DNA from 2 places in the Pseudomonas solani genome. Region 2 is predicted to be linked to the other one. Evidence: predicted binding sites of a transcription regulator. Region 2 holds the regulator's gene; the other holds the start of a gene.
The links. Region 2 encodes FliA, which starts transcription of late flagellar genes. Its sites were predicted from a motif close to CTAAAGTTTNNNNNNNNNNNGCCGNTAA; they were not measured.
Positions count from the first base shown of each region.

Region 1 (4,510 bases), 2.0 Mb from region 2:
GGTGCAGGTGGATGTAGGGCATCTGCTGGTCGAACTCGCGCAGGTCGCCCTTCATCAGGATCGGCAGGAACACGTCGCCGCGCTTGCGCTGGTTGCTGATGATCTGCGCCAGCGCCGGCTTGAAAGGCATGGTCTTGGGCTTCGGCCCGCCTTCCTCGATGCGTGTGCTGAGCAGCAGGCCCGGCTTGCCGAGCACCACGCCGGGCAGCACGCAGAGGCCGGTCTTGAGCACCGCGCTGGCCTCGATCCCATGCAGGGTGTCGTGGAACGCATAGGGGTTGGGCAGCACCACCATCTTGCGCCCGAGGTCGGCGGGGAAGTGCAGGCCGTAGTTGGTGTACAGCTGGCGCGTGGACTCGGAGTACACGCACAGGCGGTTCTCGAACAGGCGGATGAACCGCTCGGCCAGCTCGCGACGGGCGATGCTGTCCAGGTCCCAGATCAGGTCTTGGTTCTGCTGTTGGCCGAGGTCGACCTCTTGGTGTTCCATGTTGCCCATGCCGGTCCTCAAACGCGGAATTGTCTCAACAAGCGGTTCAATTGTTCGGCCAACTGGCTGAGCTGCTGGCTGGCGGCGCTAGTCTGCTCTGAAGCCATCGCGTTGTCATGGGCCAGGCTGGCTGCCTGAGTCACATTCTGGTTGATGTCTTCCACCACGTGGGATTGTTGCAGGGTGGCGCTGGCGATGGAGGCATTGAGCCCGGTGAGGTTGCGCAGCGACTGGGCGATCTGCCCCAGGCTCTCGCCGGCCTGGCTGGCCTGCTCCACCGTCAGTTGCGAGGCGCGGCTGCTTTCGTTGATCACCTTCACCGCCGCCTCGGAGTTGCCCTGCAGGCGCTCGATCATGCCGTGGATCTCGGCAGTGGATTTCTGCGTGCGCTGGGCCAGCAGGCGTACTTCGTCGGCGACCACGGCGAAGCCGCGGCCCTGTTCGCCGGCGCGGGCGGCTTCGATGGCGGCGTTCAGCGCCAGCAGGTTGGTCTGTTCGGCGATGGAGCGGATCACCTCCAGCACGGAGCCGATCTGTGAGCTTTCCTCGGCCAGCGAGCGGATCACCTCCACCGCCTGGGCGATGGTGTCGGAAAGCTGGCCGATCTGCCGCAGGCTGCTGTCGATGTTGCTCTGGCCGAGGCGCGCCTGGTCTTCGGCGGTGCGCACTTCACTGGCGGCGTGCTCGGCGTTCTTCGCCACGTCCTGCACGCCATAGGTGACCTCGTTGATGGCCGTGGCCACCAGCTCCATCTGCTGGGATTGCTGTTCGCTCTGCCGTTGGCCGTTGCTGGCGATGCTGCCGAGGGAACCGGCGGCCTGGTCCAGTGCGCCGGCGGCGTCCAGCGATTGGCGGATGACCCCGCGCAGCTTGCTGGTGAAGGCGTTGAAGTGGCCGGACAGCGCGGTGATCTCGTCGCGCCCCTGGTTGTCCAGGGCGCTGGTGAGGTCGCCCTCACCGCTGGCGATGGCGGCCATGGCGGTGACCACTTCCTCGAGCGGGCGGGTGATGCTGCGGGCGATCACCACCACCAGCACCGCCATGATCAGGGCGATCACCAGGCCGATGGCCGAGGCGTGCAGGGCCTGGGACCAGAACTCGTCCTGCATGTCGTCGATATAGATGCCTGAGCCGATCACCCAGCCCCAGGGCTCGAACAATTGCACGTAGGACACCTTGGGCACCGGATCAATGGCGCCCGGCTTGGGCCAGCGGTAGTCGACGAAGCCGGCACCCTTGCTGCGGGCCACGGCCACCATGTCGTTGAACAGCGGCTTGCCGTCCGGGTCCTTGTAGCCGGAGAGGTCTTGCCCCTCCAGCTTCGGGTTGGTCGGGTGCATGACCATGCGCGGGGTCAGGTCGTTGATCCAGAAGTAGTCGTTCTTGTCGTAGCGCAGGGCGCGGATGGCCTGCATGGCCTGCTTCTGCGCCTCCTCGCGGGGCAGGGTGCCGGCGGCTTCCTGGGCCTGGAAGTGCTGCAACACGCCCGCGGCGGTCTGCACCACGTGCTGGGTCTTGAGTTCCTTGCCGTGCAGCAGGTCGGTGTGGATCTGCTGGAGCATCACCACCTCGAGGATCACCAGCATCGACACCGAGACGATGAGGATCAGCCACAGGCGGCGGCTGATGGGCAGACTGCGAAGGTTCATGGTCCGGTGCTCCTGGCTTGTTATTGTTCGGCAGCGGATTGCGCGTTCCGGAGCGGTCTTTGCCGCGCGCGAATCCATAGCATGTCTGATAGCATTTCGGCCCTTGGCCGGCAAACCTGATAACGGATCGTCGGCCGGGAACCCGCGTCCTCGTGGCTGGTCTCAGCCGCGCGCGGTACCCGCCTGGGGCCATATCACTTACACATTCGCAAGAGCAGGCCGCCGCTTGGCGCGCCTTGGGGAGTTCCGATGGATTTTTGGACGGCCTTTCAGGCCCTGATACTGGGCGTTGTCGAAGGCATCACGGAGTTCCTGCCGATCTCCAGCACCGGCCACCAGATCATAGTCGCTGACCTGATCGGCTTCGGTGGCGAGCGCTTCCAGGCCTTCAACATCATCATCCAGCTCGGCGCCATCCTCGCCGTGGTCTGGGAATACCGGCGCAAGATCTTCGACGTGGTGGTCGGCCTGCCTCGTGAGCGCAGTGCTCAGCGTTTCACCGGCAACCTGCTGGTGGCGTTCTTCCCGGCCGTGGTGCTGGGCGTGGCCTTCGCCGACCTGATCCACCACTACCTGTTCAACCCCATAACCGTGGCCACCGCCCTGGTGATCGGCGGGGTGATCATGCTGTGGGCCGAGCGTCGCGAGCATGCGATCCAGGCCGAGACGGTGGATGACATGAACTGGAAGCAGGCACTCAAGGTGGGCCTGGCCCAGTGCCTGGCGCTGGTGCCCGGCACCTCGCGCTCCGGCGCCACCATCATCGGCGGGCTGCTGTTCGGCTTGTCGCGCAAGGCAGCCACCGAGTTCTCCTTCTTCCTCGCCATGCCCACCATGGTCGGCGCGGCGGTCTACTCGGGCTACAAGTACCGCCACCTGTTCCAGCCGGCGGACCTGCCGGTATTCGCCCTGGGCTTCGTGGTTTCGTTCATCTTCGCGATGATCGCCGTGCGCGCCCTGCTCAAGTTCATCGGCAACCACAGCTACGCGGCCTTCGCCTGGTACCGAATCGGCTTCGGCTTGCTGATCCTCGGCACCTGGCAGTTCGGCCTGATCGACTGGGCCACCGCGCAAGGCTGAGTCCCGAGCATTCGCGATATCGATAAAGGCGTGCCCCCGGGCGCGCCTTTGTCATAGTGGGCGCCTGCACCGCTACGGATGAAGGAAAGCCCATGAGCGCGCTCGAACATCGCCTGCTGGAGGTCAACGGCATCCACCTCGGCCTGCATTGCGCCGGCCCCGAGGATGGGCGGCCGCTGTGGCTGCTGCACGGCTTCCCGGAATGCTGGCATTCCTGGCGCAACCAGATCGAGCCGCTGCTGGCCGCCGGCTACCGGGTGCTGGTGCCGGAGATGCGCGGCTACGGCAGCAGCAGCGCCCCGGTCGACCCCGCCGCCTATGACCTGATCACCCTCTGCGGCGATATCCAGGCCGCCATGGATGCCCTTGGCCAGCACGAGGCCTGCGTCATCGGCCACGACTGGGGTGCCCCGGTGGCCTGGCACCTGGCCCTGCTGGAGCCGCAGCGGGTCAAGGCGGTGGTGGGCATGGCGGTGCCCTTCGGTGGCCGCCCGAAGCAACCGGCTACCGAGGCGATGCGTCAGCACTTCGCCGACCGCTTCAACTACATCCTCTATTTCCAGGCGCCGGGCGTCGCCGAGCGTGAGCTGGATGTCGACATCCCGCGCACCCTGCGGATGATGATGCACAACAGCTCCGCCGCTGTGCCCCGGGACTTCTTCCTCCAGGACAAACCCGCCGGCGCGACCCTGTTCGATGGCATGCAGGACCCCGGCCGGCTGCCGGACTGGTGCGACGAGGCCGCCTTCGCCGAGTACCTGAAGACCTTCGAGGGGCGCGGCTTCCATGGTGCGCTCAACTGGTACCGCAACTTCGAGCGCAGCTGGCAGCGTACCGAGCCGCTGCAAGGCTGCCAGGTGCTGCAGCCGGCGCTGTTCCTCATCGGCGACAAGGACCCGGTCGGCACCCTCGAAGCCCACAGCATCAAGGTCATGCCGCGCAGCGTGCCCGCGCTGGAGCAGCATGTGATCGCCGAGTGCGGGCACTGGCTGCAGAACGAAAAGCCGCGCGAGGTGAACGCCCATCTGCTGGGCTTCCTGGCGCGGCATTATCCGAACGGCAACTGATCTGCCGGGGTGATGGGGGGGAGCGAATTCATTCGCGATTGTTAGGCACCGAGCTCATCGCGGTTGAAACCGCTCCCACGGGAGGTGCGATCCTGTAGGGGCGAATTCATTCGCCCGCTTCTGAATGCGCCCCTACAGGCCTCCCGGGTCAACTGGCCAGCAACTGGCGCAGCACGTAGTGGAGGATGCCGCCGGCCTTGAAGTACTCCACCTCGTTGAGGGTG
Region 1 covers NZ_AP023081.1:6,632,936-6,637,445, reverse strand. The annotation lists gene PSm6_RS30130 (hypothetical protein) at 1-490, opposite strand, end outside; gene PSm6_RS30125 (methyl-accepting chemotaxis protein) at 508-2,139, opposite strand; gene PSm6_RS30120 (undecaprenyl-diphosphate phosphatase) at 2,389-3,219, shown strand; gene PSm6_RS30115 (alpha/beta fold hydrolase) at 3,312-4,286, shown strand; gene acnA (aconitate hydratase AcnA) at 4,435-4,510, opposite strand, start outside.
Region 1: a site for FliA is predicted at 2,233-2,260, ahead of PSm6_RS30125 (methyl-accepting chemotaxis protein). Genes of this name have one in related genera too.

Region 2 (4,510 bases):
CCGAGCAAGCCCAACCCGGCCCTCGAAGCCGAGCTGCGCCGTACCCAGACCCGCATCGCCGAGGCCCATGCCGAGCTGAGCAACCGCGGTGGCCAGGCCGACGCCGGCAAGAACCGCCAGCTGGTTGCCGACCGTTCGGACGTGTCTGCGGAAAGCCTCGCCGCCGCCATGCGTCCGCAACGCACCGAGCGTGCAAGTGCCTCGCCGCTGGCGGCACCCGCTGCCCAGCCGAAGGCCGCAGCACCGGCCGCCGCCGACCAGCGCAGCCTGGATGCCATGCGTTTCGAACTCAACGGCCTGCGTGAACTGATCGAAGTCCAGCTGGGCTCCATCGCCTGGGGCCAGATGCAGAGCCGCCGTCCGCAGCAGGCCGGCCTCTGGCGTCGCCTGCAGCGCATGGGCCTGTCCGCCGAACTATCCCGTGCCCTGATGGAGCGTGTCGCCTCCGTCAAGGACCCGCGCCAGGCCTGGCGCATGGTCCTGGCCCACCTGGCCCACGCCATCCGCACACCGCAGCAGGAGCCGCTGGAAGAGGGCGGTGTGATCGCCCTGGTCGGCCCGGCCGGCATGGGCAAGACCACCACCCTGGCCAAGCTGGCTGCGCGCTACGTACTGAAATACGGCGCCCAGCAGATCGCCCTGGTGAGCATGGACAGCTACCGGATCGGCGCCCAGGAGCAGTTGAAGACTCTCGGCCGCATCCTCAACGTGTCGGTGACCCATGTCGATCCCGGCCAATCCCTGACCCAGGCGTTGGCCCCGCTGGCGCGCAAACGTGTGGTGCTGATTGACACCGCAGGCCTGCCGGCGACCGATCCTGCGCTTAAAATGCAGTTGGAGACCTTGGCCAGCCGTGGTGTCAAAGCCAGGAACTATCTGGTGCTGGCTGCAACGAGTCAGAGCCAAGTGCTAAAGGCGGCCTACCATAGTTATAAGCGTTGCGGTCTTTCTGGCTGCATCCTGACCAAGCTCGACGAAGCGGCGAGCCTGGGAGAGGTTTTAGGACTGGCTATCGGCCAGCATCTCCCGGTAGCCTATCTTGCTGACGGGCCTCGGATTCCGGATGACCTGCAGATCCCCCGCAGCCACCAGCTGGTGAGCCGTGCAGTGAGCCTGCAGACGCCGGAGGACCCCAGCGAAGAAGCCATGGCCGACCTGTTCGCCGGGCTGTACCAGAACCCGGCCCGCCGAGTCGGATAGAACCCCAGCCACTCCGGATGAGTGGCACGAGCCCGCCAAGTGGCCCAGTCGACGTGAGACAAGGTGTAATAAATGGGTAGTTTGCATCCCGTACAGGTGATTGCCGTAACCGGCGGCAAAGGTGGCGTCGGCAAGACCAACGTGTCGGTGAACCTCTCGCTGGCCCTCGCCGATCTCGGTCGCCGGGTCATGCTGCTGGACGCCGACCTTGGCCTGGCCAACGTCGACGTACTGCTCGGCCTCACCGCCAAGCGCACCCTGGCCGACGTGATCGCCGGCGAGTGCGACCTGCGTGACGTGCTGCTGCAGGGCCCGGGTGGCGTTCGTATCGTGCCGGCCGCCTCGGGCACCCAAAGCATGGTGCAGCTCTCGCCCATGCAGCACGCCGGCCTGATCCAGGCTTTCAGCGAGATCAGCGACAACCTCGACGTTCTGGTGATCGACACCGCCGCCGGCATCGGCGACGCGGTGGTCAGCTTCGTGCGCGCGGCGCAGGAAGTGATCGTAGTCGTCTGTGACGAACCCACTTCCATCACCGACGCCTATGCTTTGATCAAGCTCCTCAACCGCGACTACGGCATGAGCCGTTTCCGCGTATTGGCCAACATGGCACATAGTCCACAGGAGGGTCGCAACCTCTTTGCTAAGCTGACCAAAGTGACTGATCGCTTCCTGGATGTGGCCTTGCAATATGTCGGCGCGGTGCCCTATGACGAATCCGTACGCAAGGCCGTGCAGAAGCAGCGCGCGGTTTACGAAGCCTTCCCGCGCTCGAAGTGCGCCCTGGCGTTCAAGGCGATAGCCCAGAAAGTGGACAGCTGGCCCCTGCCGGCCAACCCACGCGGTCATCTGGAGTTCTTCGTGGAGCGCCTGGTGCAGCAACCGATCGCGGATTCGGCCATATGACACCCGCTAGTGGACTTCGTATGTACAACAAGGCACAGGCTAGGGATTCCCAGCACCAGCTGATCGAGCGCTACGCGCCGCTGGTCAAACGCATCGCCTACCACCTGCTGGGCCGCTTGCCGGCCAACGTGCAGGTGGAGGACCTGATGCAGGCCGGCATGATCGGCCTGCTCGAAGCCTCGAAGAAATACGATTCCAGCAAGGGCGCAAGTTTCGAGACCTATGCAGGCATACGCATCCGCGGTGCCATGCTCGATGAAGTGAGAAAAGGGGATTGGGCACCACGCTCGGTCCATCGCAACACCCGGATGGTGAGCGATGCCATCCGGAAAATTGAGGCAAGAACCGGGCGAGACGCTAAAGATCAGGAAGTTGCGGCCGAACTTGGATTGAGTCTCGAAGATTACTACGGCATCCTGAGCGACACTTTGGGCAGCCGCCTGTTCAGCTTCGACGACCTGTTGCAGGACGGTGAACATGGCGCGACGCACGAAGACACCGGAGTCACCCATCTCGAACCTTCGAATGATCTGGAAGACGAGCGCTTCCAGGCGGCGCTGGCTGACGCCATCGCCAATCTGCCGGAACGAGAGCGCTTGGTACTGGCGCTGTATTACGACGAAGAGCTGAATTTGAAGGAAATCGGCGAAGTGCTGGGGGTCAGTGAATCGCGGGTCAGCCAGTTGCACAGCCAATGTGCCGCACGCTTGCGGTCACGGCTGGGTGAATGGCGCGCGCACTGATTGGCACGCCGGTTTTTCGATTGATCGACGCCCCCGTTCTACGGGGGCGTTTAGGACTGTACGGAGGTCGATTTGGACAAGAACATGAAAATCCTCATCGTGGACGATTTCTCGACGATGAGACGCATCATCAAGAACCTCCTGCGTGACTTGGGTTTCACCAATACCGCAGAGGCCGATGATGGCACCACCGCTCTACCCATGCTGCACAGTGGCAACTTCGATTTCCTGGTCACCGACTGGAACATGCCGGGCATGACCGGGATCGATCTGTTGCGCGCCGTGCGTGCCGACGAGCGCCTCAAGCACCTGCCGGTGCTGATGGTGACGGCCGAGGCCAAGCGTGACCAGATCATCGAAGCGGCCCAGGCCGGTGTGAACGGCTATGTGGTCAAGCCTTTCACCGCCCAGGTGCTCAAAGAGAAGATCGAGAAGATCTTCGAACGGGTCAACGGCTGATGCCAGTCGCGAGGACGCCATGGACCAAAAAGATTCCCAACCGGGAGACCTTGAGTCGACCCTGAAAAACCATGCGCGCGAGCTGGTCGATACCCTTGAAAAAGGCAATTTCGGCGATGCCGTGCAACTCATCCATGAACTCAACAAAGTCCGTGATCGCGGGCTGTACCAGGAAGTCGGCAAGCTGACGCGCGAGCTGCACACCGCGATCGTCAACTTCCAGATCGACCCGCACCTGCCCCATGCCACAGAGGTTTCGCAGATCGCCGACGCCACTGATCGTCTTTCCTACGTGGTGAAGATGACCGAGAAGGCCGCGAACCGGACCATGGACCTGGTGGAGGAGAGCGCACCGCTGCTCAATGGCCTAGGCGATGAAGCCCAGAGCCTGGGAGAGGAGTGGGGGCGCTTCATGCGTCGGGAAATTGGCGCGGATGCCTTCCGCGACCTGGCCAAGCGCATCGAGACTTTCCTTGCTCGCAGTCAACGCGATACCGAACAGCTTTCGTCGAGGATGAACGACATCCTCCTTGCCCAGGACTATCAGGATCTCACCGGCCAGGTGATCAAGCGCGTCACCCAACTGGTCACCGAGGTCGAGAGCAACCTGGTGAAATTGGTACTGATGGCCAGCGATGTCGATCGCTTCGCTGGTATCCACCACGACCGTGCGGAGATCGTGGCTGAAAAAGAAAAACAAAAAGAGCCTTCCAGGGGTGAAGGTCCGCAGATCAATGCCGATAAGCGTGATGATGTCGTGTCCGGTCAGGTCGATGTCGATGATCTGTTATCCAGCCTTGGATTCTAGGGAGCAACCGAATGAGCTTCGACGCCGATGAAGAAATCCTCCAGGACTTCCTGGTTGAGGCCGGCGAAATATTGGAGCAATTGTCCGAACAGCTGGTCGAGCTCGAGAGCCGTCCGGACGATATGGATCTGCTCAATGCCATTTTCCGCGGCTTCCACACGGTCAAGGGTGGTGCCGGCTTCCTCCAGCTGAATGCGCTGGTGGAGTGCTGCCACATCGCCGAGAACGTCTTCGACATCTTGCGCAAGGGCGAACGCCGTGTGACGGCGGAGCTCATGGACGTGGTCCTGCAAGCGCTGGACACGGTCAACGAGATGTTCAGCCAGGTACGCGAGCGCGCCGAGCCGACGCCGGCCACGCCGGAGCTGCTGGCTGCCCTGGCACGCCTGGCCGA
Region 2 covers NZ_AP023081.1:4,641,231-4,645,740, forward strand. The annotation lists gene flhF (flagellar biosynthesis GTPase FlhF) at 1-1,200, shown strand, start outside; gene fleN (flagellar synthesis regulator FleN) at 1,273-2,106, shown strand; gene fliA (RNA polymerase sigma factor FliA) at 2,103-2,849, shown strand; gene PSm6_RS21135 (chemotaxis response regulator CheY) at 2,934-3,308, shown strand; gene PSm6_RS21140 (protein phosphatase CheZ) at 3,328-4,116, shown strand; gene PSm6_RS21145 (chemotaxis protein CheA) at 4,128-4,510, shown strand, end outside.